One region of the Bradyrhizobium sp. LCT2 genome, then DNA from elsewhere that is predicted to be linked to it. Evidence: predicted binding sites of a transcription regulator. Region 1 holds the regulator's gene; each other region holds the start of a gene.
What was found. Region 1 encodes LexA, which represses DNA repair genes until DNA is damaged. Its sites were predicted from a motif close to TGTTCNNNNTGTGTTCNG; they were not measured.
Positions count from the first base shown of each region.

Region 2: a site for LexA is predicted at 6,414-6,431, ahead of EI171_RS01950 (DNA recombination protein RmuC). Genes of this name have one in related genera too.
Region 3: a site for LexA is predicted at 1,296-1,313, ahead of EI171_RS35200 (DUF3072 domain-containing protein). Genes of this name have one in related genera too.
Region 4: a site for LexA is predicted at 5,432-5,449, ahead of EI171_RS24275 (single-stranded DNA-binding protein). Genes of this name have one in related genera too.

Region 1 is NZ_CP034432.1:4,887,323-4,895,205, reverse strand. Features, by position in the region: gene EI171_RS23640 (S41 family peptidase) at 1-3, opposite strand, end outside; gene EI171_RS23635 (alpha-hydroxy acid oxidase) at 308-1,441, shown strand; gene EI171_RS23630 (HAD family phosphatase) at 1,456-2,082, shown strand; gene EI171_RS23625 (hypothetical protein) at 2,248-2,466, shown strand; gene glp (gephyrin-like molybdotransferase Glp) at 2,689-3,900, shown strand; gene lexA (transcriptional repressor LexA) at 4,076-4,771, shown strand; gene EI171_RS23610 (hypothetical protein) at 5,059-5,265, shown strand; gene EI171_RS23605 (hypothetical protein) at 5,459-5,890, shown strand; gene EI171_RS23600 (GAF domain-containing protein) at 6,115-7,056, shown strand; gene EI171_RS23595 (ComEC/Rec2 family competence protein) at 7,066-7,883, opposite strand, start outside.
Region 2 is NZ_CP034432.1:234,242-242,124, reverse strand. Features, by position in the region: RNA gene ffs (signal recognition particle sRNA small type) at 7-103, shown strand; gene EI171_RS01975 (DNA polymerase III subunit gamma/tau) at 198-2,039, shown strand; gene EI171_RS01970 (YbaB/EbfC family nucleoid-associated protein) at 2,066-2,386, shown strand; gene recR (recombination mediator RecR) at 2,388-2,990, shown strand; gene EI171_RS01960 (hypothetical protein) at 3,021-3,458, shown strand; gene EI171_RS01955 (MFS transporter) at 3,605-4,978, opposite strand; gene EI171_RS01950 (DNA recombination protein RmuC) at 5,180-6,382, opposite strand; gene def (peptide deformylase) at 6,554-7,078, shown strand; gene fmt (methionyl-tRNA formyltransferase) at 7,222-7,883, shown strand, end outside.
Region 3 is NZ_CP034432.1:7,430,516-7,438,398, forward strand. Features, by position in the region: gene EI171_RS45950 (hypothetical protein) at 1-148, opposite strand, end outside; gene EI171_RS35180 (hypothetical protein) at 90-359, shown strand; gene EI171_RS35185 (hypothetical protein) at 456-692, shown strand; gene EI171_RS35190 (hypothetical protein) at 789-965, opposite strand; gene EI171_RS35195 (hypothetical protein) at 1,013-1,234, opposite strand; gene EI171_RS35200 (DUF3072 domain-containing protein) at 1,350-1,544, shown strand; gene EI171_RS35205 (DUF6496 domain-containing protein) at 1,636-1,899, shown strand; gene EI171_RS35210 (hypothetical protein) at 1,912-2,274, opposite strand; gene EI171_RS35215 (Do family serine endopeptidase) at 2,548-4,089, opposite strand; gene EI171_RS35220 (universal stress protein) at 4,303-5,139, shown strand; gene EI171_RS35225 (hypothetical protein) at 5,160-5,372, opposite strand; gene EI171_RS35230 (bifunctional diguanylate cyclase/phosphodiesterase) at 5,755-7,599, opposite strand; gene rpe (ribulose-phosphate 3-epimerase) at 7,855-7,883, opposite strand, start outside.
Region 4 is NZ_CP034432.1:5,031,485-5,039,367, forward strand. Features, by position in the region: gene uvrA (excinuclease ABC subunit UvrA) at 1-2,197, opposite strand, end outside; gene EI171_RS24260 (outer membrane protein) at 2,497-3,249, opposite strand; gene EI171_RS24265 (outer membrane protein) at 3,471-4,139, opposite strand; gene EI171_RS24270 (outer membrane protein) at 4,375-5,154, opposite strand; gene EI171_RS24275 (single-stranded DNA-binding protein) at 5,603-6,097, shown strand; gene EI171_RS24280 (DUF2306 domain-containing protein) at 6,297-6,695, shown strand; gene gyrA (DNA gyrase subunit A) at 6,863-7,883, shown strand, end outside.

The DNA.
Region 1 (7,883 bases):
CATGGATAGGCTGGCCTTTTTGCTTGGCGGTTCTCTTGGGCTTGGGAGGCGCCATGCAAATGGCGATCCAGCCCGCTTCTCACAATACCATTCTGGTTTCTTCAAGGCCGGGATGCCAGGCCGGCGGGTACACCGTAAAAATCCCTTCGCCCGGACCTAAACTTTTGGCAACGTTCCGAAACCGTTTCATGCAAAGCAGGAATCGGTCGATCGCCCGCGCCTCGCAGCTATGCGATTTTAGGATGGTTTTGGAGAGCCGGACGGGTTAGGCGATGAAACAAGGCTTCAAATTCTCGGGAGGATAATAATGAACGAAAAACCCCGCATCCAGCCGGAAAGGAACGTCGAACTCGGCGCCAGCAGCGAGCCGTTCCAGAATCTGCACGAATTCATCCGCAAAGCACGCGCCAACCTCAACCAGAATGCCTGGGACTATATCGTCGGCGCCGCCGAGACCGAGACCACGATGCGCCGCAACCGGATGGCGCTGGACGAGCTCGCTTTTCGCCCGCGCGTGCTGCGCGACGTGCGCAAGGTCGATGGCTCCGTCGAGCAGTTCGGCCGCAGGATGCGCCTGCCGGTGGTGCTCGCCCCTGTCGGCGCGCTCGAGATCTTCGATCCGGATGGTGCCGCGAGCGTCGCGCGCGCCGCCGGCACCTTTGGGGCGGCGCACATGCTGAGCTCAGTGTCCGAGCCTGGCCTGGAGAAGACCGCCGCAGCCGCCCCCGACGCGCTGCGTCTCTACCAGCTCTACGTGCGCGGCGACGACGCCTTCGTCGCCGATGTCGTCAGCCGGGCCGAAAAGCACGCCTACGCCGCCTTCTGCCTGACCGTCGACACCGCCCATTACAGCCGTCGCGAACGCGACATCGCCAAGCGCTACGTTCGCGAGAGCCGCCTGCGCGCCACCGGCGGCGATTTCCAGAAAGGCCTGGAATGGCGGACCGTGAAGATGATCAAGGACAAGTTCAAGATTCCGCTGATCCTGAAAGGTATCGCCACCGCCGAGGACGCCCTGATCGCGCTCGATCACGGCGTCGAATGGATCTACGTCTCCAACCATGGCGGCCGCCAGCTCGATCACGGCCGCGGCGCCATGCATGTGCTGCCTGAGATCGTCGAGGCCGTGAAGGGCCGCGCCAAGATCATGGTCGATGGCGGCTTTGGCCGCGGCACCGACATCGTCAAGGCGATCGCGGCGGGCGCCGACCTCGTCGGCATCGGCCGGTTGCAATGCTGGGCGCTGGCGGCGGCCGGCGAAGCCGGCGTGACGCGGATGCTGGAGCTTCTGGAGGACGAGGTGCTGCGCTGCCTCGGCCTGTTGGGCGCCACCTCGTTCGCCGAGGTCAACAAGTCCTGCCTGCACCAAGCCACCGCGACGAACGCGCCGAGCGTGTTCAGCGCGTTCCCGCTGTTCGACCACGAACCTTACCGGTACTGATCCGAAAGGACGCAATGACCTCGCTCTCTCCCGGCAGCGCGGATGCGCTTCTGTTCGACCTCGGGCGCGTCGTGCTCGACATCGATTTCTCCAAGGCGATCGCTTGCTGGGCGGGACACGCCGGCTGCAAGCCGGAGGCGATCATTGCCCGCTATGTGCGCGACAGCGAGGCGTATCGGCTGCACGAGGTCGGCAAGATCAGCGACGAGGAGTATTTCGCCTCGCTACGCGCCTCGCTCGGGATCGGCATCTCGGATGCGCAATTTCTCGAGGGCTGGAACGCGATCTTCGCGGGTGAAATGCCCGATGTCGCGGAGCTGTTGCCGCGTGCGGCGAAGCAGATGCCGCTCTACGCCTTCTCCAACACCAACCAGCCGCATGTCGACCATTTCTCGAAGGAATACGCCGACCTGCTCGGCCATTTCCGCGAGCTGTACCTGTCGTCCAGCATCGGCCTGCGCAAGCCGGACGCGGCGGCGTTCGACCATGTCGTGGCGGCCATCGGTGTGCCCGCCAGGCGCATCGTGTTCTTCGATGACCTCGCCGAAAACGTCGAGGGAGCGCGGGCGCGCGGATTGACCGCGGTGCATGTGACCTCGCCCCGCGATGTCGGCGACGCGCTCGAGGCGCTGGGAATCTGATCGAGACGCATCGGCTGGCGGGTGAAACCGGGGAGCTCCCGGAACCGATCTAGCCGGGATGAGGAACCAAATCGCTTTGTACATTTTTATACAGAGTTCCGGGAACGGAATGCCCGCTTCCGGACTCTTGAGTCCGTTGGGACTTCTACAGACGGACGTATCATCGTGTTGGGCAAAACCTACCTCACCAAACAAGCCTCTCTTCTGCTCGAATTCGCCAAAACGACTTCGGATTCTGACCTCTCCGCCAAGCTGATCAGCAAGGCCGCCGACCTGAAATCCCAGGCCGATCCGCTGCCCGACAAGGATCAAGGCCCCAAGCCCCCTGACGTGGCTCCCGACGTGGCGCCGGACCTCCGTCCGGACCGCCAGACCGGTCGTTGACCGATGCTGGCCGTGGCTCCCGTCATGTCGTCCTTGCCATGGCCACGCTCGTTCCCGTCTTTCTCGTCAGACAGATCATGCCGCGGCAAAGCTGACGGTCCCTCATGACTGGACGGATCAAGCAGGATAAATCCTGATCCGGTCCCATTTTGCTTCATCGCCCGCGCTCGGCTAGAACTCTTGCCGCCCATTCGTCCAGACTTTCCGAGCAGGAGTTTCGCCGTGGCCTTGATGCCGGTTTCTGACGCGCTCGCCGCGGTGCTGGCCGGCGCGGAGCCGCTGCCTGAAGAGATGATTCCCCTCGACGAGGCCTACCACCGCGTGCTCGCGCGCGACGTCGCGGCGCGGCGTACCCAGCCGCCCGAGGCGATGTCGGCCATGGACGGCTACGCCGTGCGCGCAGCCGATGCGGCCAGGGTCGACGCGCAGCTCACCATGATCGGCGAGGTCGCGGCGGGCCGGCCGTTCGCGGGAGCGGTCGGCGCCGGCGAAGCGGTGCGAATCTTCACCGGCGGCGTCGTTCCCGCCGGCGCGGACGCGGTCGTGATCCAGGAGGATACGGTCGCCGAGGGCAAGCGCATCACGATCAAGGAAGCCGCTATCGCCGGTCGGCACATCCGGCCCGCCGGCGTCGACTTCCGCGAGGGCGACGTGCTCCTTCGCAAGGGAACCCGGCTCACCGAGCGCGACCTCGCGCTCGCCGCCGGGATGAACCATCCAGACCTGCCCATCCGCCGCCGTCCGAAGGTCGCGATCCTCGCCACCGGCGACGAGCTGGTGATGCCGGGCACCACGCCGGGCCCCGGCCAGATCGTCTATTCCAACGGCTATGCCCTGCACGCCCTCGCCCGCCAGGAGGGCGCAGATACCATCGACCTCGGCGTTGCCGCCGATACGCTGGAGGCCACCACAGCCGGCATCCGCCGTGCCCGAGAGAGCGGCGCCGACATCCTGATCACGATCGGCGGCGCCTCGGTCGGCGACCACGATCTGGTCCAGCAGGCGCTGAAGGCCGAAGGCATTGCGATGGCGTTCTGGAAGATCGCGATGCGGCCGGGCAAGCCGATGATGCACGGCCGGCTAGGGGCGATGGGGGTGATCGGCCTGCCCGGCAATCCCGTGTCGTCCTATGTGTGCGGCTTCCTGTTCATGGTGCCGTTGATTCGCGCCCTGTCGGGCCGCGCCGTGATTCACCATCGTCGCGAGCGCGCCGTGCTCGGCCGCGATGTCGGCGCCAATGACCGGCGCGAGGACTATCTTCGTGCGCGCCTGGAGCGGCGCGACGACGGCATGCTTGTCGCCCTTCCCGTCAATCATCAGGATTCCTCGCTGCTTGCGAATCTCGCTGCGGCGCAGGCACTTCTCGTGCGCGCGCCGTTCGCGCCGAAGGCCGAGGCAGGCGCGCCTTGCGAGGTGCTGCGACTGCCCGCCTGAACGCACTGGTCCTGCGCGTTCCGCGAACTTTGTCGCGTTCACGGTAAATTAAGCAGTTGCGGAACACATATCGAACATATAGTGTCCGTTCATGATTTGTTTCGAGCATCTGGCGGCTCGCCGCTGAATTCACCGTCTCGGAATCGAACGACATCAACCGGGGGATTTGGTCGAGATGTTAACGCGCAAACAATACGAGCTTCTGCGATTCATCAGCGAGCGTTTGAAGGAAAGCGGTGTGCCGCCCTCCTTCGACGAGATGAAGGACGCGCTCGACCTGCGCTCGAAGTCGGGCATCCATCGCCTGATCACCGCACTGGAGGAGCGCGGCTTCATCCGGCGCCTGCCCAACCGGGCCCGCGCGATCGAGGTGATCAAGCTGCCCGAGCTGCAGGCCGCCGCTGGCAACCGCCGTGGCTTCACGCCGAGCGTCATCGAGGGCAATCTCGGCAAGGTGCGAGCGAGCTCCAGCGCGGACGAGGGCGAACGCCCCGTCGCGGTGCCGGTGATGGGCCGCATCGCGGCCGGCACGCCGATCGAAGCGTTGCAGACCCGCAGCCACACCATCAGCGTACCGCCCGACATGCTCGGCTCGGGCGAGCACTACGCGCTCGAAGTGCGCGGCGACTCGATGGTCGAAGCCGGCATCCTCGACGGCGACATGGCGCTGATCCAGCGCAATGAGAGCGCCGACACCGGCGACATCGTGGTGGCGCTGATCGACGACGAGGAAGCGACGCTGAAGCGCTTCCGCCGCCGCGGCGCTTCGATCGCGCTCGAGCCCGCCAATGCGGCCTATGAGGTCCGCATCCTGCCGCCCAACCGGGTGAAGATTCAGGGCAAGCTGATCGGCCTGTACCGGAAGTACTGAGCGTGATCCGGACTGGAGGGCCGCGTTAGCGCAAAGTGCGCAGCGGTTTTCCCTCGCGGCAAGCGCAGGACGCGCTTGCGCGGAGATCATGCTCAAGCAATCACCTAAGCGCGGCCCGCCGGTTGGCGACCCGCGTCGTTGACGATTGGAGCGGACGATTGTCCGCTCCGGCTGGATAGTCTTTCTGGTTTTGCTCAGATTATCCGGCCCCTCTCTAGCGCTACATCCTCGCGACGCCGCAGAAAGCCCTCATCGCTTCGTGGCCCTGGAGATCGAGGAGGCAATCAATGCGCAAGATCGTTTTGAGCACCGTCACGGTGGCGCTGATCGCAGCATCCGCGTCGGCATCGCAAGCCTTCGCCGCGCAGTCGCACCATGCCCGCAAGGCAACGCAGACGACGAGCGAGCAATTGCGCAATGCCCGCAACGCCGTCGCGCAGCCGTCGCAACCCGCCTGGCAATATTCGGGCTGGTCGGCACCTGCTGGTCGCTGACGGAGACGCACGCCAAATGCACGGAAGCGGTTTTTGTTCCTGAGGCATTTGAAAAAGATATTGTGATGGCAGCCTGCGGACCCAAGCCGCAGATTTGCCTACAACCAAGAAGACGCTAACATGCTTCCACTCTGATAGAGGCCAGTGCCTCCGAAGGAGGCGCGGGTCGCTATCCCTGAATGAGGAGCACCCGATGTGTGACTACAGCCTGCATGCCGTCGCGACGCGTCCCGCACAAGTCGGCGAGACGATCGTCACGACCACCTTCCGCGGCACCTCGACGCGCGGCTTCGCCTCCGAGGCCGACATGTCCGTCGCGGTCTGCCTGCTGCCGGGAACGGAGCTCGCCTTCGCCGACAACGTCCGCTACGACAATCGCTGGATCTGGACGCGCACCATCAACTCCCGCGTCGGCAAGTTCGGCAAGATCGATCCGCACATTCCCGATCGCCATCATGACGCGATCGAATTCCCCGACGGCAAATACGTACTCGTGACGCAACTCGTCGAAGGCCAGCGCGCGACCGTGCTGCAATTGCCGGTGACCCAGCCGGCCGGCGAGCGTGAACACAAGCCGGAGATCATCGCTGACAGGCCGACGATCACACGCCTGCCGATCGGCTGATGTACCTCCCCCCGGCGCAGAGGTCGGGGCCGGGATTGAAATTGCCATCGCCGGCCGTGGCCGGCGAGATGGTATGATTTGCGTCTTCCGGAATCCAATCCGCCGAGATCAGGCTCGCACCTGCCCATCGCACGAAGTTTGCGCGGCCCTGCCTGAATTTTGAACGTCCGTTCCGCGGCCAGATCGCCGATGCTGTCAAAGGCTTGAGGCGGCGGACACGTTCGATGAAAACCTTCATTCGCGTCGTTGAACTCTGGGTGCCGGACCGGACGCGCATGCGGCTGGAATTCGGCGGCGGCCTCTACGGCGAAGGGCTGTCCGCGTTCAAGGCCGTGAGCGAGGACTTGCGCTTCGGATACGACGAGGGCCTTCCCGGCAAGGCCTGGGCCAGCGGCCATCCCGTGATCCTCACCAAATTCGCCAACTCCTATTTCAAGCGGACCGACCAGGCGCTCGCGGCCGGCCTCACCTGTGGCGTGGCGGTGCCGGTGTTTTCAGGCGAATTCTTGCACGCCGTCATGGTGCTGTTCTGCGGCGACGACGAGGCGCATGTCGGCGCAATCGAGCTCTGGCACAACGATCCCGATAGCTCCCACGAGATGGGGCTCGTCGACGGCTACTATGGCACCGCCGACATGTTCGAATTCAACTCCCGCCACACCAGGTTTCCCCGTGGCTTCGGTCTGCCCGGACGCACCTGGAAAGCGGGCCTGCCGCTGATCATCAAGGACCTGCACAACGCCAGGAGTTTTCTGCGCTGGGAAGACGCCGCCGAGGTCGGGATCAATCTCGGCGTCGGCGTGCCCTATCGGACCGGCACCGACCAGACCTGGGTGCTGACTTTCCTGTCCGCACAGGCGACGCCGATTGCGCGACGCTTCGAGATCTGGGTGCCGAACGAGGCCCGTTCGGCACTGGTCTTTCGCGCCGGCGATTGCAGCGCGCAGACAGACCTTGCCGCGCTCTATGCGGACAAATCCATCGCCAGGGGCGACGGCAGCATCGGCGGAGCCTGGGCCACCGGCATGCCCGCGCTCAACGACGATCTCGGGCACGACGGCTCGGCCGCAGCCGCGGAGGCCCGCGCAATCGGACTGAGCCAGATGGTGGCCCTGCCGGTAATCGGGAGTGCCGGGCTCGAAGCCGTGCTGGCCTGGTACCTGTAGCCCGTCCGCTCAATCCTCGGCCTGCATGTCCGCCTCGGACGGCGTCGCGTCCCGGTTACGGGGGGCGGCCGCCTGCGGCGCAAGGCTCGCGCTGAAATCGCCCTCGCCGGCGGTCGCCGGCGACCACGGACGATCGGTGCCTCTCGCTTTCACCGCCTGAACCGCAAAGCCGTCGCCGCGCCGTGTCAGAGCGAGCGCGCCTTGCGCCGCGAGTCGCTGCCGGTCGACCACCATCGCCACACAATCCGCTGGCGCCGGCCGCGCCGTCACCACCAGCGCAGCGCGGCTGCAATCATCCGCCAGAGCGTCGATGCGCAAGGCCAGCGCGACCAGGCGCCCGTCGGCGAGCGGCGTCACGCAGCCGGCCTCGTCGCACGACACGCCGGCGGCGAGCGAGGGACTACCGGCATCGCGCGGATCGGCGTCGGCAGCCAACCACTCCTTCAGCAGAAAGCCGTCCTTGTTCGCCCGGATCATTTGCAGGTGCCCGTCCCTGCCCCGCACCGCGACACTCTGGCCGTCCCCGGCGATCAGGATATCCGGCTGCCGGCCTGCCAGCCCCCATAGGATCGCGACCAGCAGCACCAGCGCGCCTGACCAGCGTAAGGGCGTGCGCAGCAGGCCCATCACGATGATCCCGAGGCTCGCCGCGATCAGCGGCGCAATGCCGAACGCCGGGATGCGGCCGACCGCGCCCGGCAGCGCGGCCACCCAGCGCGAGACCGCGACCATCCAGTCGATGCCGATCCCCATCAGCCACCAGAACACGCCGTCGAGCCCGAACGGCGCCGCGAGCAATCCGAGCAGTCCCGCCGGCATCACCAGCG
Region 2 (7,883 bases), 4.7 Mb from region 1:
GGACCGGGAGATTGGCGGTGGACGAGCCACTCGCCAACCGGGTCAGGTCCGGAAGGAAGCAGCCCTAACGAGGTCCGGATCGGGTCGCTCGTCAGTCTCCTACATGTTTTTCCGAGCGAATTGCGCCGGCGGCCCTGCCGCCAGCGCGCTCCTTTCCGCAAGAGCCGGCCGAGAGAGATTTCATTGCGGATCGACCGATGACCGACGCTGGCGCCCCTCCTAACCCCGATAGCGCCAGCCAGGCTGGCAACGCGCCTTACCGGGTGCTGGCGCGCAAATACCGCCCCTCCTCGTTCGACGACCTGATCGGCCAGGAGGCCGTGGTCCGCACCGTCTCCAATGCATTCGAGACCGGGCGTATCCCGCAGGCCTGGATCCTCACCGGCGTCCGCGGCGTCGGCAAGACCACCACCGCGCGAATTCTTGCCCGTGCGCTCAACTACGAGATGCCGGACGGCTCAGTGAAGGGCCCGACCATCCACATGCCGACCTTGGGCGTGCATTGCCAGGCGATCATGGAAAGCCGGCACATGGACGTGCTGGAGATGGACGCGGCCTCGCATACCGGCGTCGACGACGTTCGCCAGATCAATGACAGCGTGCGCTACGCGCCGGCCAGCGCCCGCTACAAGGTCTACATCATCGACGAAGTCCACATGCTGTCGACGGCGGCGTTCAACGCCTTCCTGAAGACGCTGGAGGAACCGCCGGAGCACGCCAAGTTCGTGTTCGCGACCACGGAGATCCGCAAGGTTCCGGTCACCGTGCTGTCGCGCTGCCAGCGTTTCGACCTGCGCCGGGTCGAGGCCGACGTGCTGATGAAACACCTTGCCAACATCGCGGCGAAGGAAAGCGTCGAGATCGAGCCCGAGGCGCTGGGCATCATCGCGCGCGCCGCGGAAGGCTCCGTGCGCGATTCGCTGTCGCTGCTCGACCAGGCGATCGCGCATGCGGCAGGCACGGTGAAAGCCGATGCGGTCAGGCAGATGCTGGGCCTCGCCGACCGTACGCGTGTGATCGACCTGTTCGATTCGCTGGCGCGTGGCGATATCGCCGCCGCCTTCAAGGAGTTCCGCGACCAGTACGACGTCGGCGCCGATCCGATCGTCGTGCTCTCGGACCTCGCCGAGTTCGTCAATTTCGTCACCCGCGTGAAAATCGTGCCGGCGACCGCCGACAACGTCGCCTATGGCGAGACCGAGCGGGTGCGCGCGCGGGATTTCGCCTCGAAAATCTCGATGCGCGTGCTGTCGCGGATGTGGCAGATGCTGCTCAAGGGCATCACCGAGGTGCAGGCCGCGACGCGCCCCGCCGCCGCCGCCGAGATGGTGCTGGTGCGCATCGCCTATGTCGCCGACCTGCCGACGCCGGACGAGGCGATCCGGATGCTGGAGCAGAACGGCGGCGGCTCGCCGGTCGTGAGCGGCGGCAGTGCGGCGCGTAGCGCGCCGGCCGCGCCGGTTGCGTCTGCTGCGCCTGTCGCCTCGGCCGCGCCCATGCGCGCGCCGACCTCATCGCCGTCATCGTTCGGCGGCGGTGCTGCCCGGCCGCAGATGGCGGCGCCCGCGCCGGATCCGCAGGCCGCGGCACCCCAGCTGCGCATCACGAGCTTCACCCAGCTCGTCGCGCTTGCCGGCCAGAAGCGCGACATCATGACCAAGGCCGCGCTCGAAGCCGACATGCGCCTCGTCCGTTTCGAGGAGGGCCGGCTGGAAGTCGCGCTCGAGCCCAATGCCTCCAGGACCATGATCACCGAGCTCGCGCGCAAGTTCGAACTCTGGACCGGCCGGCGCTGGACCGTGATCGTCTCCAACGAGCAGGGCCAGCCGACGCTGCGTTCGGTGAACCAGGCCGCCAAGCAGGAGCATGCGCGTACCGCGGAGGCCGATCCGCGCGTGCAGGAGGTACTGTCGCGCTTCCCCGGATCGAAGGTCGTCGAGGTCCGCAGGCTTGCCCCCGAGACGCCGGAATCCAATATTAACGCCGACTATGGCAGTGACGATCCGCCCGACGGTTCCGATACCGACGACGATCTCTGAGCCTATCTTTCCAAGGACACGGGACTATGGCTGACTTTCTCGGCATGATGAAGCAGGCGGCGCAGCTGCAATCCAAGATGCAGGAGATGCAGGACGCGCTCGGCAATGTGGAGGTCGAAGGCATCTCCGGCGGCGGCCTCGTCGTGGTGCGTATGACCGCGAAGATGGACGTCAAGGGCGTGAAGATCGATCCCTCGCTGATGAAGGCGGAAGAGCGCGAGGTGCTCGAGGACCTGCTCGTGACCGCGCTCGGCGATGCCCGCCGCAAGGCGGAGGCCGCCGTGCAGGAGAAGATGCAGTCGCTCACCGGCGGGCTCGGCCTGCCGCCGGGGCTGTTCGGCCAGTAACATGGGCGCGGTTGCAGGTCCCGAAATCGAGCGGCTGGTGCAGCTTCTCGCACGGCTGCCGGGCCTCGGTCCGCGCTCCGCGCGGCGCGCCGCGCTGCATCTGATCAAGAAGCGCGAGGCGCTGATGATGCCGCTGTCCTCGGCCCTCCAGGTCGCGCTCGACAAGGTCCAGGTCTGCAAGACCTGCGGCAACATCGACACGCAAAACCCCTGCACCGTCTGCACCGATCCGAAGCGCGATCCCGCGATCATCGTGGTCGTCGCCGATGTCGCCGACCTCTGGGCGCTGGAGCGGGCCAATGCCACTCAAGGGCGCTATCATGTGCTGGGTGCGACATTGTCGCCGCTCGACGGCGTCGGCCCGCAGGATCTCACCATCGACGCGCTGGTCGCGCGCGCACATGCTGCCGAGGTCCACGAAGTCATCCTGGCGCTGAACGCGACGGTCGACGGCCAGACCACGGCGCACTACATCACCGACCTGCTTCAGGACGCCAACGTAAAAGTAACCCGGCTCGCCCATGGTGTGCCGGTCGGCGGCGAGCTTGATTATCTCGATGAAGGTACGCTATCGGCCGCGATGCGGCAGCGGACCCTGTTCTAGCTATCCTACAGACCCCACGGAACGGACGACATGACGAAACTTTTCGCCACTCGATTGGCTTTGGCCGCGACGATGATGCTGCTGGTGACGCCGGCCATCTCCGCGCAGCAGGACGACGCGGCGCCGCCGCCGCCCAAGCCAGGCAAGCCGATCAACACCGGTGACGTGCTCTCGGGCGAGCTGAACGCAATGAAGGTGCGCGACGTCAAGAACGCCGGCAAGCGGATCGCGATGTATCAAATCACCTCCGAGCCGCGCCGCCTGCCGGCGCCGAACGGGCTGTGCAATCTCGAAACCGGCCCAGAGACCTTCCAGCTCGTTCCGAGCGGCGATGCGCAGGCCGCGCAGCTGAAGACCTTCGTCGGCAAGGAAATCTCGATCAAGGTCGACGAAGTCGCCTGCGCCAGCGACCCCGGCCAGATGAGCGAAGCCGTGGTCACGAAGTGGAGCATCATCAAGAAGCAGTAGGGGGTGATTCGCGACGCCTTCTCCACAACTCCGGTGTCATCGCCCGCGAAGGCGGGCGATCCAGTACCCCGCGGCTTCTCGGTCAATCACAACTGTCTCTGGAATACTGGATGCCCCGCCTTCGCGGGGCATGACAGCAGTGGTGGTCACACCCTTACCGGCCCCAGCTCTTCGAAATGCCCGCGCTTCTGCAGCCATGTCAGCAGGACCAGGCTCGGGATCGCCACCAGCACGCAGATCACGAAGAACAGCGGCCAGCCGGTCGCCTTGGCGACATAGCCGGCCACCGACGAGAGATAGGTGCGTCCCACTGCGGCGAGCGCGGTCAGCAGCGCGTATTGTGTCGCCGTGTGCAGCGGGTTCTGGCACAGCGCGGAGAGGTAGGCGACGAAGATCACGGTGCCGATGGCGCTGGTGAAATTCTCAGCTGTGATGGCGAAGGCGAGCGCCCATTGGCTGGTGCCGACGAAGGCCAGCCAGGAGAAGGAGAGGTTGGCGAGCGCCTGCACCACGCCGCCGATCCACAAGCACGTCGCCAGCGGGTAGCGTCGGGCAAGGAAGCCGCCGGCAAAGCCGCCGATCAGCGTCGCCGCAAGGCCGACGCCCTTCACGATCGCCGCATAGTCGTTGCGGGAGAAGCCGAGGTCGATCACGAACGGCGCCGTCATGGTGCCGGAGAAGGCGTCGGTGAACTTGAACAGCACGACGAAGGCAAGCGCGGCGAGCGCGTCCTTGCGCGCCAGGAATTCCGAGAACGCGCCGATCGCCGCGTGCAGCACGCGCGCGAACGCCGTATCGGCCTGCGTTGCGGCTTCCGCCCGCACCGACTGCTCGGGCTCGGTCGCGGCCAGCGCGGTGATCGTGCCGATCAGCACCATCGCCGCCATCACCACATAGCCCCACATCCAGGCTGATGTGCGCGAAATGCCGGTGCTCTCGAAACCGGAGACGATGAACAGCGCGCCCGCGGTCGAGACCAGCATGCCGATGCGATAGGCCGCGACATAGGATGCCATGCCGGCGGCCTGCTCGCTCTCCGGCAGGCTCTCGACGCGGAAGGCGTCGACCACGATGTCCTGCGTCGAGGACGTCGTCGCCACCAGCAACGCGCCGAGCGCGACGTAGAACGGCGAGCGCGCGGGATCGGTCAGCGCCAGCAGCAGGATGGCGATGATCAGCAGCAGCTGCGAGAACAGCAGCCAGCCGCGGCGCCGTCCGAACGCGCGCGTGAACAGCGGCACATGCAGCGCGTCCACCAGCGGCGCCCACAAAAATTTCAGCGTGTAGGGCGTGCCGACCAGCGCAAACAGCCCGATGGTCCCGAGATCGACCCCGGCCTCGCGCATCCACACCAGCAGCGTCGAGCCCGACAGCGCCAGCGGCAGGCCGGACGAGAAGCCGAGGAACAGCACGATCAGCACCCGCGGTTGCAGGTACACGGCAAGGCTGTCGCGCCAGGAGGCGGCGGGGGCATCAGCGCGGGTTTGGACGGTTCCGGAGGTCGCGTCGGGTGCGGTCATGGGGGGGTGTTAGCAGATTCTGGGGGCGGTGCCTCTTCTCCCTCTCCCCGTTCTTACGGGGAGAGGGCGGGGTGAGGGGCCTCTCTCCGCACGTGAGATGGCCGTGAGACCTGTACCCCCTCACCCGGATCGCGCCGGACGATGCTTCGCATCGCCGGGGGCGATCCGACCTCTCCCCGCAAGCGGGGAGAGGTGAAGAATTCACTCCCCCGCCTGGAGCTTCCTCGGGAACAACTCGGCCGCGCCCGTCGCCACCAGGTGCGGGCCCTCCGCGGGCGTATCGGCCTTGCTGAAATCCAGCTCCTCGATCCGTCCGGCGCGCTTCTCGATCTTGTCGGCGGAGATCAGCACCTGGCGGACGTCCTCGTTCACGTCGGCAAAATGCTTCTGGAGCTTCAGCACGCGGTCGCGCAAGCGGCCGAGATCGTCGCCGAGCTTGATGACCTCGGTGCGGATCTGGTCGGCGGCATCGCGCATGCGCGCGTCCTTCATGATCTGCTGCATCACCTGGATCGCCAGCATCAGCAGCGAGGGCGACACCAGCACGACGCGGGCGCGATAGGCCTTCTGGATCACGTCGTCGAAGCCGTCATGGATCTCGGCGTAGACCGATTCCGACGGCACGAACATCAGTGCCATCTCCTGGGTCTCGCCGGTGACGAGATATTTTTCCGCGATGTCGCTGACATGCTTCATCACGTCGCCGCGCAGCCGCTGCGTGGCGATGCGCTTCTCCTCGTCGGTGCGGGCATCGTGCAGCGCGGTCATCGCCTCGAGCGGAAACTTCGCGTCGATGCAGAGCGGGCGCTGGTCGGGCAGGAACACGACGCAGTCCGGCCGCTTGCCGGTCGAGAGCGTGAACTGGAACTCGTAGGCGCCCTTCGGCAAGCCGTCCTGGACGATCGCCTCCATCCGGGCCTGGCCGAAGGCGCCGCGCGACTGCTTGTTGGCGAGCACGTCGCGCAAGGTCGTCACCTGCGTGGTGAGGTCGGTGAGGTTCTTGTGCGCGTTGTCGATGATGCCGAGCCGCTCGTGCAGGGCGTGCAGGCTCTCCATGGTGTTGCGGGTCGAGTGCTCCATGGACTGGCCGACGCGATGGGTCACCGAATCCAGCCGCTCGTTGACCGCCCGTGCCATCTCGGCCTGGCGGCCGGCCAGCGCCTGGGTCATGGCATCGACCCGGCCCGAAGCCTCGCTCTGGGCGTGCAGCATCTGGCTGATGCGCTCCTCGAGCTCGTCGGCGCGGATCGCATTCGCCATCGCGAGTTCCGCCCCGCGCCGCCCCGAGCGTGCAATGACCACGGCGATCACAACCAGCAGGATGAGGACCAGGACGCCGAAGCCGATCAGCGCGTCGATCGTGCGCACCGGCCAGTCGCCAGCCACGAAAATGATCTCGTTCATGTCTGTCCTTCTAGCCGATTCGGCTGCCGGCACGAACGAATAGCGAACATTTATGGTAAATGCCCCGTTAATTTTTATGGTTAACGAAAGCTGAAGTTTTATGGTTAGCGGATCGTTAACGCGTTCCGGGCCTCATTGACCGCTTGTCGCGCCCGGCTTAAATCGCCCGCCATGGCCCTCAGAGAAATCATCATCCTGCCCGACAAGCAGCTGCGTCTGGTCTCCAAGCCGATCGAGAAGGTCACGACGGAGATCCGCAAGCTTGCCGACGACATGTTCGAGACCATGTACGACGCGCCCGGCATCGGGTTGGCGGCGATCCAGATCGCCCAGCCGCTGCGGCTGATCACCATGGACCTCGCCAAGCGCGACGAGAACGGCGAGACCAAGCCGGAGCCGCGCGTCTTCATCAATCCGGAAGTCATCGCCTCGTCCGAGGAATTGTCGGTCTACGAGGAAGGCTGCCTGTCGATCCCCGAATATTACGAGGAGGTCGAGCGGCCTGCGAAGGTGCGCGTGCGCTTTACCGATCTCGACGGCAAGGTGCACGAGGAGGACGCCGAAGGCCTCTACGCCACCTGCATCCAGCACGAGATCGACCACCTCAACGGCGTCCTGTTCGTCGACTACCTGTCAAAACTCAAGCGCGACCGCGTGCTGAAGAAGTTCGAGAAAGCCGCCAAGCGCGCGGAGTGAGGTTCTCCGTCATTCCGGGGCGATGCACAGCATCGAACTATGGTGCGCAATTGCGCACCTGAGAATCTCGAGATTCCGGGTTCGGCTCTTTGAGCCGCCCCGGAATGACAGTAATTGGATCACGTTCCTCGCAGGTTTTTCCGATGCCCCTTCGCCTGATCTTCATGGGCACGCCCGATTTCTCCGTGCCGACGCTGCTCGAGCTCGTCGCGCACGGCCATGAGATCGTGGCCGTCTATACCCGCGCGCCGAAGCCGGGCGGGCGGCGCGGCCTGCAATTGCAGCCGACCCCGGTCGAGGAAGCCGCGCGAAGACTCGGCGTTCCCGTGCTGACGCCGAAGACGCTGAAGACAGAGGAGGCGCTGGAAGAATTTCGCGCCTTTGACGCCGATGCCGCCGTCGTCGTCGCCTACGGCATGATCCTGCCGCAGGCCATCCTCGATGCGCCGAAGCTCGGCTGCTACAATCTGCACGCCTCGCTCTTGCCGCGCTGGCGCGGCGCCGCGCCGATCAACCGCGCGATTATGGCTGATGATGCCGAAAGCGGCGTGATGGTGATGAAGATGGATGTCGGCCTCGACACCGGCGATGTCGCCATGGCCGAGCGGCTGGCGATCACGGACACCATGACCGCGGCCGACCTGCACGATCGTCTCTCGCGCCTCGGCGCCGACCTGATGGTCCGCGCCATGGCCGCGCTCGACCGCGGGGGGCTCCAGCTCAAGAAGCAGAGCGAGGACGGCGTCACCTATGCGGCCAAGATCGACAAGGCGGAGGCGCGGATCGACTGGACCAAGCCCGCACG
Region 3 (7,883 bases), 2.5 Mb from region 1:
CGTCGGATGAAGCCCGACGTGACAAATCGTTCATGCGGATGGAACCCGCAATCGCCGGCTGCGTTGCATGCAAGATCGAGGGCGGTTCCATGGGCGCGAAAAAGTCGCCGAAAAAGTCGCCAAGGCTGATCTCTCCTTCCGGCATCATCACGCTCTTGACGCACGCGATGATGGGCGCGGCGATCGGCCTCGCCTTCGGTCTCGTGCTCATTCTGTCCAACCCGGCGGTGGCAAATTTGCTGAACCATGGCGGAGATTCGGCCGCGGCCGTTTTCGTCGTCACGCTGGTGACGACGTTCGCGATCGGCGCGATGCTCACGGGCATCGTGTTCATCATCGCCGAGGACAAGGAATTTTGAAGCGCGCGTGAAACCCGCGAGGCTGCTTTGCCGGGAACTCCTGCGGCGAATGGCAGTTGGCTGCCTGCGTCATTTTAACTCAGGGAGTTCCTGCGCATGAAGACGACCAAGCTCGCCCTCGCCGTGATGTTGGCAACCGGCATCGCCGCCGCCCCGTTCGCCGCACAGGCGAAGTCGCACAAGGCGAAACATGAATCCTCGACGTCGTCCTCGCAGACGACGGGCGCCAACACGAAATCCAAGGGCGCCGATCCTTCCGGTCAGGGCGGCTCCGGTCCCGGCTCCGATCAGGGCGGCACCATGACGAACAAGGGTACTGGCAACACCAAGTAGACTCGCCGCCGTTCATCGAAGGCCCCGTGATCGCGGGGCCTTCTTGCTTTGCTGTTCGATACAATCCTTCTCACGCCACATCGTCGGCGCACGCCTTTAGCTGCGCCGGATGTCGGCGATGTTCGGGCCGCCTGCGGAGTTTGTCTTCACGAGATGGTCGAGCCGCGCCCGCTTGCGCGCGATCAGAAGCTGGGCCGCAGCGTCGTCGAGACCCTCACGCTGCAATTGCCGGATCGCGGACCCCAGCTCCAGGATCTCGGCGCGCAGTCTCAAGATCCGGTACGTGCCGGGTCTTCCTCCACGGCACGCTCCCAAATGTCTCAGCGACGCACGATTGCGCGCACGGGATCAGCGGCTTTCTTGAGGGAACGAAGACGTACACGATCGCGAACATCCGGCAGGACATCACCACCACCAGCCGCCTTCCATTCGCCGATCAGCAGATTGATTTTCCGGCGCAGATCCATCTGCGCCAGGGCCTTTTCTGTGCAGTCGCGATCGCGGTCGACGAGCTCGCGCACGGACGCCTCGACATCGGCCATTTCCAGCCTCAAGGCACTGATCTTACGTCGAATTTCATTAATTCTGTTGTCCATGACTTGTTAGAACAAAATAAGAACATATAGTCAAGTCACGATTTTAGAACGGAGAGGCCAGATGCAGGTTCAAGGTAAATACGACGCCAGGGTTTTCCTCGCGGAGCAGATGACGCGGGCACAAGGCCTGAGGTTGAAGCGGCTCAGCGAGGAGGCCTATCAGCCCACGCAATATGATCGGGGTCTGTCCTTCACTGAAGCTGCGCGCCGCATCCAGGTGCTCGAGGCGGAGATCGAACTGGCGAATTCCTTCTAGCCAGGCTGCGTCGCGCATCCGGACGTTGTGGGCGCGCCTTCGGAACCATGCCTGTGTCGAATGGTTTTCTCCCGGCCAAGGGAGAATCTGAATGGCACGCAAGGCAAAGAAGCGCCGTTACTCGCGCAGCGCCGGGAGCGATGTCGAAAGCGAAATGCGGCGCTACAAGAAGGGCACGGCCAAGAGCGGCCGCGGTGGTCGCGGCGGACGCGTGAAGAGCCGCAAGCAGGCGATCGCAATCGGCCTGTCGAAGGCGCGCAAGAAAGGCAAGAAGGTCCCGAAAAAGGCCTCGAAGAAAACCGCCAAGAAGAAGACGGCCAAGAAAAAGTCCAAGCGCAAATCCGCCAAGCGGTAGTGGCAATCGGCGCTAGATCATGCTGCCCGGCATGAAGCAGCGGATCGAGATGCCAAATGCGGTCTTCACCGGCCACACCATGGTGCGACCGGCGCGGTTCGGCTCGGTGATGACGGCTTCATCGGGCACATCGACCCACTGCCCATCGAGGCGGACGCGATAGTGCCCGTCATGCGATTCCCAATCGGGATCGGAGACGGCAAATCCGTCGGCATCCGAGCAGCACGGGCCGAGATGGCTGCGCAGACTGTCGAACCAGGGCTTGAGCGGCGAATCGGCGTAGCGGCCGTCATCACGCCCCAGGGCGCTTCCAGCCGACAGTACGAGCGGCGCCACGAGCAGCGCACATCTCAGCGAGAGCTTCAATCGATCCATGTCGGCACCGATCAAATACGAACCGCCGGCCGGTTCCACAAAACGGCCGGACGTCCGAAGTTCCACTCTAGCAGCTCGCCTTGGCGTCTTCATTGCCGCCAAGGCGACACGCGATTTCGAACTCTGACGAGCGAACGCGGCTTTTTCGGACGAACCCGTCACCAATGCTGCCGTTAACGAGAATGTTATCGGCGGGCTGTTGGTATCCCGGATGCAAACGAGAAAAGGCGGCCCGAAGGCCGCCCTTTTGGATTTGCGCTGGTGGAGCTCGACTTACGCGAGCGGCACCGCGACGAACCGGGTCGCGTCCGCGCTTCTGATCTGCAACAGCACGCTGTTCTTGCCGGACGATTTCGCCTGCGCCAGCTCGGCGCGGACGTCGCCGACATTGGCGACGGGCTTGCCGCCGACATTGAGGATGACGTCGCCGGTCTGGATGCCGCGCTGCGCCGCCGGCCCTTGCGGATCGACCTCGGTGACGACGACGCCCTTCTGGCCGGCGCCCTGCACGTCGCCGGCCGGCGCCAGGCTGAGCCCGAGGCGCGGCGTGCCGTTGCCCGGCTGCGCCTTGCCCTCGTCGGCCTTGCCTTGAGCCTGCCGCTCGTTCGGCAGCTCGCCGAGCGCGAGGGTCACCGTCTTGCTCGCGCCCTTGTGGAAGACGTCGAGCTTCACGGACGTGCCCGGCGCCAGCGTGGCGACGGTGCGGGCGAGATCGCGGGAGTCCTTGATCGCGGTGCCGTTGACGGCGGTGATGACGTCGCCGGCCTCGATGCCGGCCTTTGCCGCCGGGCTATTGTCCTGCGGATTGTCGACGATCGCGCCGCGCGCCTCCTTCAGGCCGAGGCTGTCGGCGATCTCTGATGTCACCGGCTGCACCTGCACGCCGAGCCAGCCGCGGGTGACCGCACCCTTGTCCTTCAACTGCGCGACGACGAGCTTTGCGGTCGTGGCCGGAATGTCGAAGCCGATGCCGACCGAACCGCCCGACGGCGAGAAGATCGCAGTGTTCACGCCTATCACGTTGCCGCTCATGTCGAAGGCCGGGCCGCCGGAATTGCCCTTGTTGATGGGCGCGTCGATCTGGATGAAGTCGTCATAGGGGCCGTTGCCGATGTCGCGGCCACTCGCCGAGACGATGCCGGCGGTCACGGTGCCGCCGAGGCCGAAGGGATTGCCGACCGCGACCACCCAGTCGCCGATCCGCGGCTTCTGGTCGGAGAACTTGACGAAGGGAAAGTCCTTCTTGCCATCGACCTTGATCAGCGCGAGATCGGTCTTCGGATCGGTGCCGACCACCTTCGCGGTGTAGCTCGTCCCGTCGTCCATGGTGACCTGCACGGACTCGGCGTGGTCGACGACGTGGTTGTTGGTCACGGCATAGCCGTCGGCTGAGATGAAGAAGCCGGAGCCTTCGCCCGTGACCATCTGGTGACGCTGGCGCGGCATGCCGTTCATGCCACCCGGAAGGCGGAAGCCGAACTGCCGCGAGAACTGGTCGAACGGCGCGTCCTCGTCGGAATCCATCCGGTTCTGTTGCAGCATCGCGCTCTTGTCGTTGTCCTGGTCGATCCTGACCCGCACCGAGATGACGGCAGGTTTGACCCTGGCGACGAGGTCGCCGAAGCCCGGCGGAGTCGCAGCGCTTTCCGCGGCCTGGGCCGACGCGATGAAGGAGGTCACGCCGAGCAGCGAAGAGCCGGGAGATGCCGCCAGCACAGCCACGCCAAGCGCGGCCACGGTGCCGAGCAGCGCGAGCCGGCGCGGCTTCAAGATCCTGCGGGACGTGGTGATGTCGGAATTGACGCGGTCATTCATGTCGAAATGTCCATGTTGGGTCAGGTGTCGCCTTGCACGCAACATGGCCGCCGCGACCTTACGGTGTCCCGTCCGCGCGATTAAATCTTGGCAAAGTTGGTGCGGTCAGCGGCCGGGCCAAAAATCGGGGCTGCACATTTGATGCAGCTCAACGCCGCCCCTTCGCGCGGTGAAAGACTGCGGGCACCGAATGATGTCCATCGGAGGCGCGCCATGTACAAAGATATTCTCGTCCACGTCCCGACCGAGCGCCCGATGCGTCCCGTGATCGACGGCTCGATCTCGCTCGCGGCGCATTTCAACGCCCATCTCGACGCGGTCGCGGTCGGCTATGTCGCAACCAGCGCGGCTTATGTCATGGAGGGCGGGGCCGCCGTGGCGGCCGTGTTCGAACTGGAACGCGAGCGGGCAGTTGAGCGGGCCGAGGCCGCGCTCGCGGTGTTCGGAAGCGAAGCGGCGAACGCCGGCATTTCCTACACGTGCCGCCCGATCGGCGCGATTCCGGCGGACGCGGCCGGCTCGCTCGGCGAGATGGCGCGACTGCACGATCTCAGCATCGTACTTCAGCCGAATCCGGAGCAAGGCTCGTTCGACAACGACCTGCCGCGCGAGATTCTGTTCCACGCGGGCGGCCCCGTGCTGTTCCTGCCTTACACCTTCCGTGGCGCCTTCAAGGCGAACCGGATCGGCATCTGCTGGGACGGCAGCCGGCTCGCCGCCCGCGCGATGCGCGACGCCGCACCGTTCCTGGCCCGCGCCGAAGAGATCGTGATCATCACGATCAACGAAGCCGACACGGTGCCCGGCGAAGTGTCGGCAGGCAATCTGGCAAGACATCTCGGCCGGCGCGGGCTCTCGACCCGCACGGTCGGCCTGTCAGCGACCCGCTCCGAGATTCAGCCGACCATCCTGTCGCTGGCGGCCGACGAGAGCCTCGATCTCCTGGTGATGGGCGGCTACGGCCATTCGCGATTGCAGGAGCGCGTTCTCGGCGGCGTCACCCGCGCCATGCTGGAAGCCATGACGGTGCCGACGCTGATGTCGCACTGACCGAAGCCGGCCCGACGCTCTCAAGCCGCAGCGGGGGTCTCCCATCCAGCGGTTGCGGTGGCGTCCTCGTCGCGTTGCACATTGCACGCATCGAAATGCGCCTTCAGCGCGAGCTCGGCGAGGTATTCGAAATGTTCGGCCTGGCCGAGGAGTTCCCAGTTCTGGAGCGGCCGATAGGCCGCCTGCTGGCGACAGAGGGACGCAAGCGCCCGGTAGCGACGTACGTTCTCCATGAGAATCTCCCTCTCGGTCACACCCGGCTTATTTCTCCGGTTTGCGTCAGGGGCATTGCACTTGTGCGAAACATTTTCTGCGCAATGCCGGTCAGTCTCGGGAATGTTAACCTGTGCTGCAACGCGGCCGCTTTGCTTTGGCGCAAACTTTACAATTGTTTGGCGATTGTTCTTGGCACGGCTCAATGCGGACCCAGCCACAAAGTTACGGCATGTGTGAGGCAAAGCACAGCCGGACGTCCTTATCGCGCGTATAAATTTTTGCGTATGGCCGCAAACAAGGTAACGGCGGTACACCAAGGCTACGCTATCAACGCAGCCTGCGACTTTGGAGCCGCGCGGGCATGGAACCGGCGGCTCATTTCGTTTCTGGCGGCGATGGCTAGGCGTAGAGGCGGCGTTCCACGGTCACGCCGATCAGGTCGAGATAGCGCTCGATCAGGTCGAGATAGCCCTGCATCTCCTCGCAGGCCTCGCGCGCCAGGAAGGCACGCTGCGCCTCCGTCTCCACCCCTTCAGCGATGACCGGGATATTCAGCGCGTGCGCGAGGCTCAGGACCGCGCGGACGATCTCGGCCGATTGCGGCGTCGCCTCGAGGTTGGAGATGAAGCTGCGATCGATCTTGATCTTGTCGAACGGAAACGACTGGAGATAGGACAGCGAGGAGTAGCCGGTGCCGAAATCGTCCATCGCAATGCGGATTCCCAGCGCCTTCAACCGCCGCAGCAGGTTGAGCGCGCGGGTGAAGTCGCCGATCAGCACGCCCTCGGTGGTCTCGACCTCGAGCCGCGTCGGCGCAAGCCCCGTCTCCAGCAGGATCTGGTGGATCGAGCGTTCGAGGTCGCCGGCCTGGAACTGGACCGGTGAAAAATTGACCGCGACCTGCAGCGGCCGCGGCCAGGATGCCGCCTCGCGGCAAGCCTCGCGCAGAACCCATTCGCCGATCTGGACGATCAGCCCGTTCTCCTCGGCGAGCGGAATGAACCGGTCCGGCGGCACGAAGCCCCGCGTCGGGTGATTCCAGCGCAGCAGCGCCTCGAAGCCGATGACCTCGCCATCCATCCGCGCTTGCGGCTGGAAGTGGACGAGGAACTGGTTCTGCTCCAGCGCCTGACGCAGATCGTGCTGCAACAGCCTGCGATCGCGCAGTTCCTGGTCCGTCTCGGATTCGAAGAAGCGGACCCTGGCCCTGCCCTCGCGCTTGGCGCGATAGAGCGCGGAATCGGCGTTGGCGAGCAGCGTCGCGGCATCCACGCCGTCATCGGGATAGACGGCGATGCCGACGCTGACGCCGACCTGGGAGAGATAGTCGTCGATCTCGAGCTCCTTGCCTATGACCTCGACCAGGCGCTCGGCGAGCGTCAGCATATCCTCGCGGCGGGCGTTGTCCGGCATCAGGATCATGAACTCGTCGCCGCCGATGCGGGCGACGAAAGCGCCGTCGGCTTCCGCGGCAAGGCGATCCGCCGCCGCCCGCATCAGCATGTCGCCGACGGGATGGCCGAACACGTCGTTGACCTCCTTGAAGCGATCGAGATCGAGGCTGAGCACCGCAAAACTGGTCAACGCCTCCTGCGCCAGCTCCAGCCGTTCGTCCAGCTCCGCGTTGAAGGCGCTGCGGTTCGGCAGGTCGGTCAAGGCATCATGATGGGCAAGATGACTGATGCGTGCCTGGCTCGCGAGCTGCTCGGTGACGTCCTCGATCACACCGACCACGTATTGAGGCGTACCGTTCCCATCCCTGATCAGCAACTTGCGTGAATTGACGACGCGATCGTGACCGTTGACACCAACTTCGAGCAGATGCCCCTCCAGGAACATCGGCTCGCCGGTGTCCACGACCCGGCGATCCTGTTCGCTGACGACGCGGGCGACGTCGGCCGGGAAAATCTCTTCGGGCGTCCTCCCCAGCATCTGCTCACGCGGCAGGCCGTAATAGTCCTCGCCGGCACGGTTGAGCAGAATGTAGCGGGAATCCTTCGCGCATTTCGCAAACACGGCAATCGGGATGTTTTCGACGATGGTGTCGAGGAACTCCCGGGTCCGCAGTAGATCTTGCTCGACCTCATCGTGCGTGTGCGCACTTGCGTCGATGACCCGGTGGCGGTCGCGTTCGTTCGCCTCATAGGCCGCACTGACGAGCTCGCCCAGCTTGACGACATCGAGCTGGCCGGTCACCCCCGTCGCACAGCGAAGCTGCTCGGCGAACAAGCGATGCATGCTCATGCCATCGCCCCACGCCGCGTGCGGGCCTCATGCCCGCAAATGTCTTCGATCCGCATCCCCGCGCTCTCTCGCGTTCCTGAACCGCAGATTGAGACACCTAGCATTGCGCGGGCGTTAATCGCGCTTTCGCCTCGGACGCGGTGGTTACCCCGGCCTGAAGGAATCCGATCGCCTTGTGCGGCAGTTCCGTGGAACCCCGGAGGAAAGTGGCACGCGTTGGCACAACCGGCACCCGGAGTGCACGGCTCCCGTAGTCTACCGGACGCGCACGCTTTCGCCGGCGC
Region 4 (7,883 bases), 140 kb from region 1:
GCGGGGTACGGCCGATCGGCGACTGGTCGATGTCGATGATCTTGTCGATGTGCTCGAGGCCCTCGATGCGGTCGTGCGGGGCGGCGCCTTCGCTGGCATTGTTCAGCTTGCGGGCGATGGCGCGGTAGAGCGTGTCGATCAGCAGCGTCGACTTGCCGCCGCCGGAAACACCGGTGACGCAGGTGAACAGGCCGAGCGGAATCTCGGCGGTGACGTTCTTGAGGTTATTGCCGCGCGCGTTGACCACCTTGATGGTGCGGCGATGGTTCGGCGGACGCCGCTCCGGCACCTCGACCTCGAGCTCGCCGGTCAGGTATTTTCCGGTGAGCGATTTCGGGTTGCGCATGATCTCGGCGGGCGTGCCTTCGGCGACGATGTGGCCGCCATGCATGCCGGCGCCCGGGCCGATGTCGAGCACGTAGTCGGCGAGACGAATGGCGTCCTCGTCATGCTCGACCACGACCACGGTGTTGCCGAGGTCGCGCAGGCGCTTGAGCGTGTCGAGCAGGCGCGCGTTGTCGCGCTGGTGCAGGCCGATCGAGGGCTCGTCCAGCACGTAGAGCACGCCGGTCAGTCCCGAGCCGATCTGCGAGGCCAGGCGGATGCGCTGGCTCTCGCCGCCCGACAGCGTGCCGGAGGAGCGGGAGAGGGTGAGGTAGTTGAGGCCGACGTCGAGCAGGAAGGTGAGGCGCTCGCGGATCTCCTTGAGGATGCGGCCGGCGATCTCGTTCTGCTGCTTGTTCAGCGCCTCCGGCACGGTCTCGAACCACTCGCCGGCCTTCTTGACCGACAGTTCGGAGATCTCGCCGATGTGCTTGGTGCCGACCTTGACGCAGAGCGCCTCGGGCTTGAGCCGAAAACCGTTGCAGGCGCCGCAGGGCACGTCGTGGAAATACTTCGCCAGCTCCTCGCGCGCCCACTCGCTCTCGGTCTCGCGGTAGCGGCGGTTGATGTTGGTGATGACGCCCTCGAACGGCTTCTTGGTGTCGTAGGAGCGCACCCCGTCCTCGTAGGAGAACTTGATCTCGTCCTCGCCGGAGCCATGGAGGATCGCGTCTCTCGTCTTCTTGGGCAGATCCTTCCACTTGGTGGTCAGCGTGAACTTGTAGTGCTTGCCGAGCGCCGTCAGCGTCTGCACGTAATAGGGTGATGACGATTTCGCCCAGGGCGCGATCGCGCCCTTGCCGATGGCGAGCTCCTTGTCGGGGATGACGAGGTCCTCGTCGACATGCTGCTCGACGCCGAGGCCGCCGCAGGCGGGGCAGGCGCCATAGGGATTGTTGAACGAGAACAGGCGCGGCTCGATCTCGGGAATCGTGAAGCCGGAGACGGGGCAGGCGAATTTCTCCGAGAACAGGATGCGCTCGGGTCCGCTCTTGTCGTGGATCTTCGCGGTCTTCTTCTTTTCCTCGGCCGGCGCGGCTGCGGGCGCATCGGCGAATTCGACAACGGCAAGGCCCTCGGCGAGCTTCAGCGCGGTCTCGAAGCTTTCGGCGAGACGCTGGCCGATATCGGCGCGCACCACGATGCGGTCGACGACGACGTCGATGTCGTGCGGAAACTTCTTGTCGAGCGTCGGCGCTTCCGCGAGCTCATGGAAGGTGCCGTCGATCTTGACGCGCTGAAAGCCCTTCTTGAGCCATTCGGCGAGCTCCTTGCGGTACTCGCCCTTGCGGCCGCGCACGACCGGCGCGAGCAGATAGAGGCGGGTGCCCTCGGGCAGCGCCAGCACGCGGTCCACCATCTGCGAGACGGTCTGGCTCTCGATCGGCAGGCCGGTGGCGGGCGAATAGGGCACGCCGACGCGCGCCCAGAGCAGGCGCATGTAGTCGTAGATCTCGGTGACGGTACCGACGGTGGAGCGCGGGTTCTTCGAGGTCGTCTTCTGCTCGATCGAGATCGCCGGCGACAGGCCGTCGATCTGGTCCACGTCAGGCTTCTGCATCATCTCCAGGAACTGGCGCGCATAGGCCGACAGCGATTCGACGTAGCGGCGCTGGCCCTCGGCATAGATGGTGTCGAAGGCGAGCGAGGATTTGCCGGAGCCGGAGAGGCCGGTGAACACCACGAGCTTGTCGCGGGGAATCTCGACGTCGATGTTCTTGAGGTTATGCTCGCGCGCGCCACGGATCGTAATTGCGCGCAGGCTCGAGCCCGCGTTCTGTTGTTGGCGCTTCGCCTTGATCACTTCATCCATCCCGGTGTCCTCAGGGAATCCCAAAGACGCGCGGCCGCGCCAATGGTGAAGGCGCGCTTTGCCCGGAACCGGGATCGGCGCCGATGGGGTTGTCAGCGAACGTAGGAAGAACAGCGGCGGATTTCCAGTGGGACTTGCGAATCGTCAACGGATTGTTGGCGTGCTGGCGGCATCTGGCAGCAGCGGAGCACCGGAACGGCCTCTCGCCCCACGATTCCCTGACGGCTCGGCTGTCCGCGAAAACAAAAAGGCCGGCACAAGGCCGGCCTTTCGTAACGCGATCGCGTTGGAGGCGAAGCTCAGTACTTCGCGACGACGGGGCCGCCGAAGGTGTAGTTGAGGCGGACGGTGCCCATGTCGACGTCCTGCTTGATGCTGTCGCTGCGGGTGGCCACGCCGAGGAAGGTGAAAGTGTCGGTGTGCTTGCCCATGAACAAGTGGTTGTATTCGACCGCGACCGACCAGTTCGGAGCGAAGCCGAATTCGATGCCGGTGCCGACGGTCCCGCCCCAGCGCGTTTCGTTCGCGGTGTCGAGCGTAATGCCAGCCAGAGTGCCGCTGAACTTGTTGTGGGTGACGGCCGCGCCGCCCTTCACGTACCAGAGCACGTTGTTCCAGGCATAGCCGACTTGGCCGGTGAAGAGGCCGATGGCGTCGATCTTGGTATTGTTCACCAGCGGGAAGAGAGCGGCGGGAGCGCTGACGTTCGAGCCCTTCAGGTCAGCCCAATCGCCCTGGGCTTCAAGGCCGAACACCCAGCTGCTGGACTGCCAGCGATAGCCGATCTGGCCGCCGACGAGAGCGCCGGTCGCATTGTGACAGCCTTCAGCCGTGACCGGAATTGCGGCGACTCCGACGGCGGTGAGATCCCAGCAATTATGGCTCGAGCCGCCACCGGCGTTGCCGCCGATGTAGAACCCGCTCCAGTTGTAGATCGAGGCCACGGCCACGGGCGCCTTGGTGTAAGGGCGGGCCGCCAGGTCAGCCGCCGAGGCAGGAGCCAACGCGCTGAGCACGAGCAGACTGGCCGAAGCCAGCACAATCCTCTTCATTTTCAAATTCCCCAGTTTCGTTTCTCTTCGTCGGCGAAAAGCAGCGGACCCAACGACCCAACTGATGCCATTGCTATACATTATTAAAGCCAAAGGTTTCACCGATGTGCCACACCTCTCCGAAAACGCTAGCGAGCGGCTGGATTGGATACTTGGGCGCGAAAAACAAAAAGGCCGGCGCGAGGCCGGCCTTTCGTGACGATGTGCGTCGGTGGCGAAGATCAGTACTTCGCGACGATCGGGCCGCCGAAGTGATAGTTCACGCCGACCTGCACGGTGTGGAAGTTGAGCGTGCCGGACGCCTGGGGAACGCCGATGTTTCCGAAATAGTTTTCGCTGCCGAGGCTGCGATAGAGGTACTCGCCCTTGACCGACCACTGCGGAGCGAAGAACGCCTCGACGCCCGCACCGACGGTCCAGCCCGAGTGGAACTTGCTGTCGGAGATGGTCAAGGCGCCCGCGGTGCCGCTGATCTTGTTGTCGATCCAGGCGTAACCGCCCGTGCCGTAGAACAGGACGTTGTTGACGGCGTAGCCGATGCGGCCGCGGACGGTGCCGAGTGCATCGGTCTTGGAGGACGCGGTGATGCCAAGCACGGTCGCCGAGGCGCTGACGTCAGCCCAAGCGGCGTCGGCTTCGAGGCCGAACACGACGTTGCCGGTCTGCCAGTTGTAGCCGGCGGTGCCGCCGACGAAGCCGCCCTTCATCTTCGGATCGGAGTCGGCCTGCCAGGCGCCGCCACCGACGATACCGAGGTAGAAGCCGGTCCAGTTGTAGACCGAGGCCACAGCCACCGGAGCCTTCGTGTACGGGCGAGCCGCGAGATCAGCAGCCGACGCGGGGGCCGCAAAAGCGAACAAACAGGCCGAAGCCAACAAAACCTTCTTCATTTTCAACCTAAATCCCAGTCCCAGTTTCTGTTGTGCCTTCCACGATCGGGAAGGGCATCGGACGCTGTGGTCCAACTGACGTCGTGCTTACACCAGCAAAGCCGCAAGTTGTGTCTCTCAAAAGCCACAACAGTCACAAAACGTAATGGTTGCTGACTTATAGCCGCCGGCATGTCGCACAAAAAAAGGCCGGCACGGGGCCGGCCTTCAATCTTCAAGTGATATCAAAGAGATATCAGTACTTCGCGATGACCGGGCCACCCCAGCGATAGTTCACGCGGACCAGGCCGATATCGACGTCCTGACCGATGCGTTCCGAGCGTGTGAAAGCGCCGGCCGGAGCCACAATGAAGTTGCCGGAGCCGGCGAAGCCGATGGTGCGATTGCCCATGAAGATGTGATCGTACTCGACGCCGACCGTCCAGTTTGGCGCGAATCCGAACTCGAGGCCGGCACCCACGGTGCCGCCCCAGCGGGTCTCGTTGGCCCGATCGAATTCGAGGCCGGTGATGACATCGTAGCCGCGGTAGCGATCGCTGACGACGGCGCCGCCGCCCTTCACGTAGAACAGCACGTTATTCCAGGCATAGCCGACTTGGCCTGTGAACAAACCGAACGCGTTGATCTTGGAGCGGTCGCGAAGACCCGTGCCGATGAACGTCGTGCTGACGTTGTCTCCGGAGAAGTCGGCCCAGTTGCCCTGGCCTTCGAGCCCGAACACCCAATTGGCCGACTGCCAGCGATAGCCGACCTGGCCGCCGACCGTGCCGCCGGTCGCGTTGTGACAACCTTCGCCAATCAGAACGCCGGTGACGGGAGTTACAAAATCCCAGCATTTGTGGGCCGAGCCGCCGCCGCCGTTGATGCCGATGTAGAAGCCGCTCCAGTCGTAGATGGCCGCGACCATTGGCGGCGGAGCCTTCGTGTAGGGACGCGCCGCCAGATCCGCCGCGCTTGCAGGAGCCGACAGGCTCAACGCCACTGCACCGATTGCACCAATCAAAATCTTATTCATTGCAGTCTCCCCAATTCCGCCGCTTCTTGAAATCCCAGAAGCGGCCAAGCAGGCGCGACGCCCATATGAAATCAATTCCGAGGCAAACGTAGCCTAACGGGTGAGCAGAGTCCGTCGCCGAAATACAACAGTCGCGCGATAAGTGCGGCGTATGTAACTTAATGAATGTTAAGTGCTTTTTGTCGTTCACGGGAACCTGAAAAGGTTCCATCTGGCGCCAGCCATTTGAGCAGTACGCGGGCACCGCTCGGGCCATACATTTCGCGCTTGCTCGAACAGGAACAAATCTGGAACGAGCCGACGGCCGATGCTATATATGGGGATAACCTGAGGGCTGGTGGGCTGATCGGTCCGCGCAAGCGTATAGGGTCGCCTCAATAGGTTGCAGAGGACCGCGGGGCGCGGTCGGGCCTTATCAATTCAGTGGCATTCGGAGTGGAGAGCGGCGATGGCGGGAAGCGTCAACAAGGTCATTCTGGTTGGAAATCTCGGCAAGGATCCTGAAATCCGCCGTACCCAGGACGGGCGGCCGATCGCGAATTTGAGCATCGCGACCTCGGAGACCTGGCGCGACAAGAACAGCGGCGAGCGCAAGGAAAAGACCGAGTGGCATCGCGTCGTGATCTTCAATGAAGGCCTCTGCAAGGTCGCCGAGCAGTACCTGAAGAAGGGCGCCAAGGTTTATATCGAGGGCGCGCTCCAGACCCGCAAATGGACCGACCAGAGCGGCGTTGAGAAGTACTCCACCGAAGTCGTGCTCCAGGGGTTCAACTCGACGCTGACGATGCTCGACGGCCGCGGCGGCGGGGGAGGCGGCAGCTTCGGCGAGGAGCCGGGCGGCGATTTCGGCTCCTCCGGTCCCGTCAGCAGCGCGCCGCGCCGCGCCGTCGCCGCCGGTGGCGGTGGCCGCAACAGCGACATGGACGACGACATCCCGTTCTGAGGCGGGCGGGCGCTTCGCCCCGAATGTTGTCGTGCTCGCGTAGGGCCGCAGGAATTCTTACCAATTGGCGGGCAGGGCTCGGTTTTTCCGAGCTTGCCTCATGTGCTGCTTCAAGCCTTTGACGGGGCATCATGTGAATGGTATTAACTGATGTTAATCCTATTCACATGGATCACTCGCCGATCGGAGGAAGCCCCGCATGAGCCTCGCGCCGCTGCTTACGGCTGCTCCGGCGATCCCGCTGCATGCCTTTGCCGCCATGGCCGCCTTCGTGCTCGGCCTGGTCCAGTTTGCCGCTCCCAAAGGCACGCTGCCACACCGGACGATCGGCTGGATCTGGGTGGTGCTGATGGCGGTCGTGGCCGCCTCCTCGTTCTGGATCCACCAGAGCCGCCTGATCGGGCCGTTCAGCCCGATCCATGTCCTGTCGATCTTCACGCTGGTGGTGCTGCCGCTCGCGGTATGGCGGGCGCACGCCCATCGCGTCGCCGATCACCGGCTGATGATGATCTTCATCTTCGCCGGCGCGCTGGTGGTGGCGGGCCTGTTCACACTGCTGCCCGGGCGCATCATGCACCGCGTGGTTTTCGGGGCCTAAGGGGCGGTTTCGGGCGGCTCGTCCGGGCCCAGCCCAGGGCGGTGCCGGGGAGGGCGTAAGTCTCTGGAAAAACAGTCGGAAAAAGCGCTTCCTTTACCCCGGCAAGGGTGGTTATCAGGGGCTCGATGCGCTATATGATTCCCAGATAAACCTCACCGGATTTCCCCTTGGCTGACGACGACGACAAGCCCGGCGACCAGCCGGCGCAACCCTCGGATATTCGCCCCGTCTCCATCTTCGAGGAGATGAAGAAGTCCTATCTCGACTACGCCATGAGCGTGATCGTGGCGCGGGCGCTGCCCGATGCGCGCGACGGTCTGAAGCCGGTGCATCGCCGCATCCTGTACTCGATGAACGAGCAGGGGCACACACCCGACAAGAAATACGTCAAGTCCGCCCGCGTGGTCGGTGACGTCATCGGTAAGTATCATCCGCACGGCGACCAGTCGATCTACGACGCCATGGTCCGCATGGCGCAGGACTTCTCGATGCGCGTGCCGCTGATCGACGGCCAGGGCAATTTCGGCTCGGTCGACGGCGATCCCCCGGCCGCCTATCGCTACACCGAAGCGCGCCTGACGAAGGCGGCGCTGGCTCTGCTGGCCGACATCGACAAGGATACCGTCGACTTCCAGCCGAACTACGACAACAACGAGACCGAGCCGTCGGTCCTGCCGGCCAAGTTCCCGAACCTTCTCGTCAACGGCGCCGGCGGCATCGCGGTCGGCATGGCGACCAACATCCCGCCGCACAATCTCGGCGAGGTCATCGACGCCTGCGTCGCGCTGATCGACAACCCAGCGCTCACCATCGACGAGCTCATCAACATCGTGCCGGGACCTGATTTCCCGACCGGCGGCGTCATTCTCGGGCGCGCGGGCATCCGCGCCGCCTATCATCTCGGCCGCGGCTCGATCGTCATGCGCGGCAAGGTCGCGATCGAGACCATCCGCAAGGAGCGCGAGGCGCTCATCATCACCGAGATCCCCTACCAGGTGAACAAGGCGACGATGGTCGAGCGCATCGCCGAGCTGGTCAAGGAAAAGAAGATCGAGGGCATCGGCGACCTGCGCGATGAATCCGACCGCGACGGCTACCGCGTCGTCATCGAATTGAAGCGCGACGCCGTGGCGGACGTGGTGCTGAATCAGCTCTACAGATTCACGCCGCTGCAGACGAGCTTCGGCG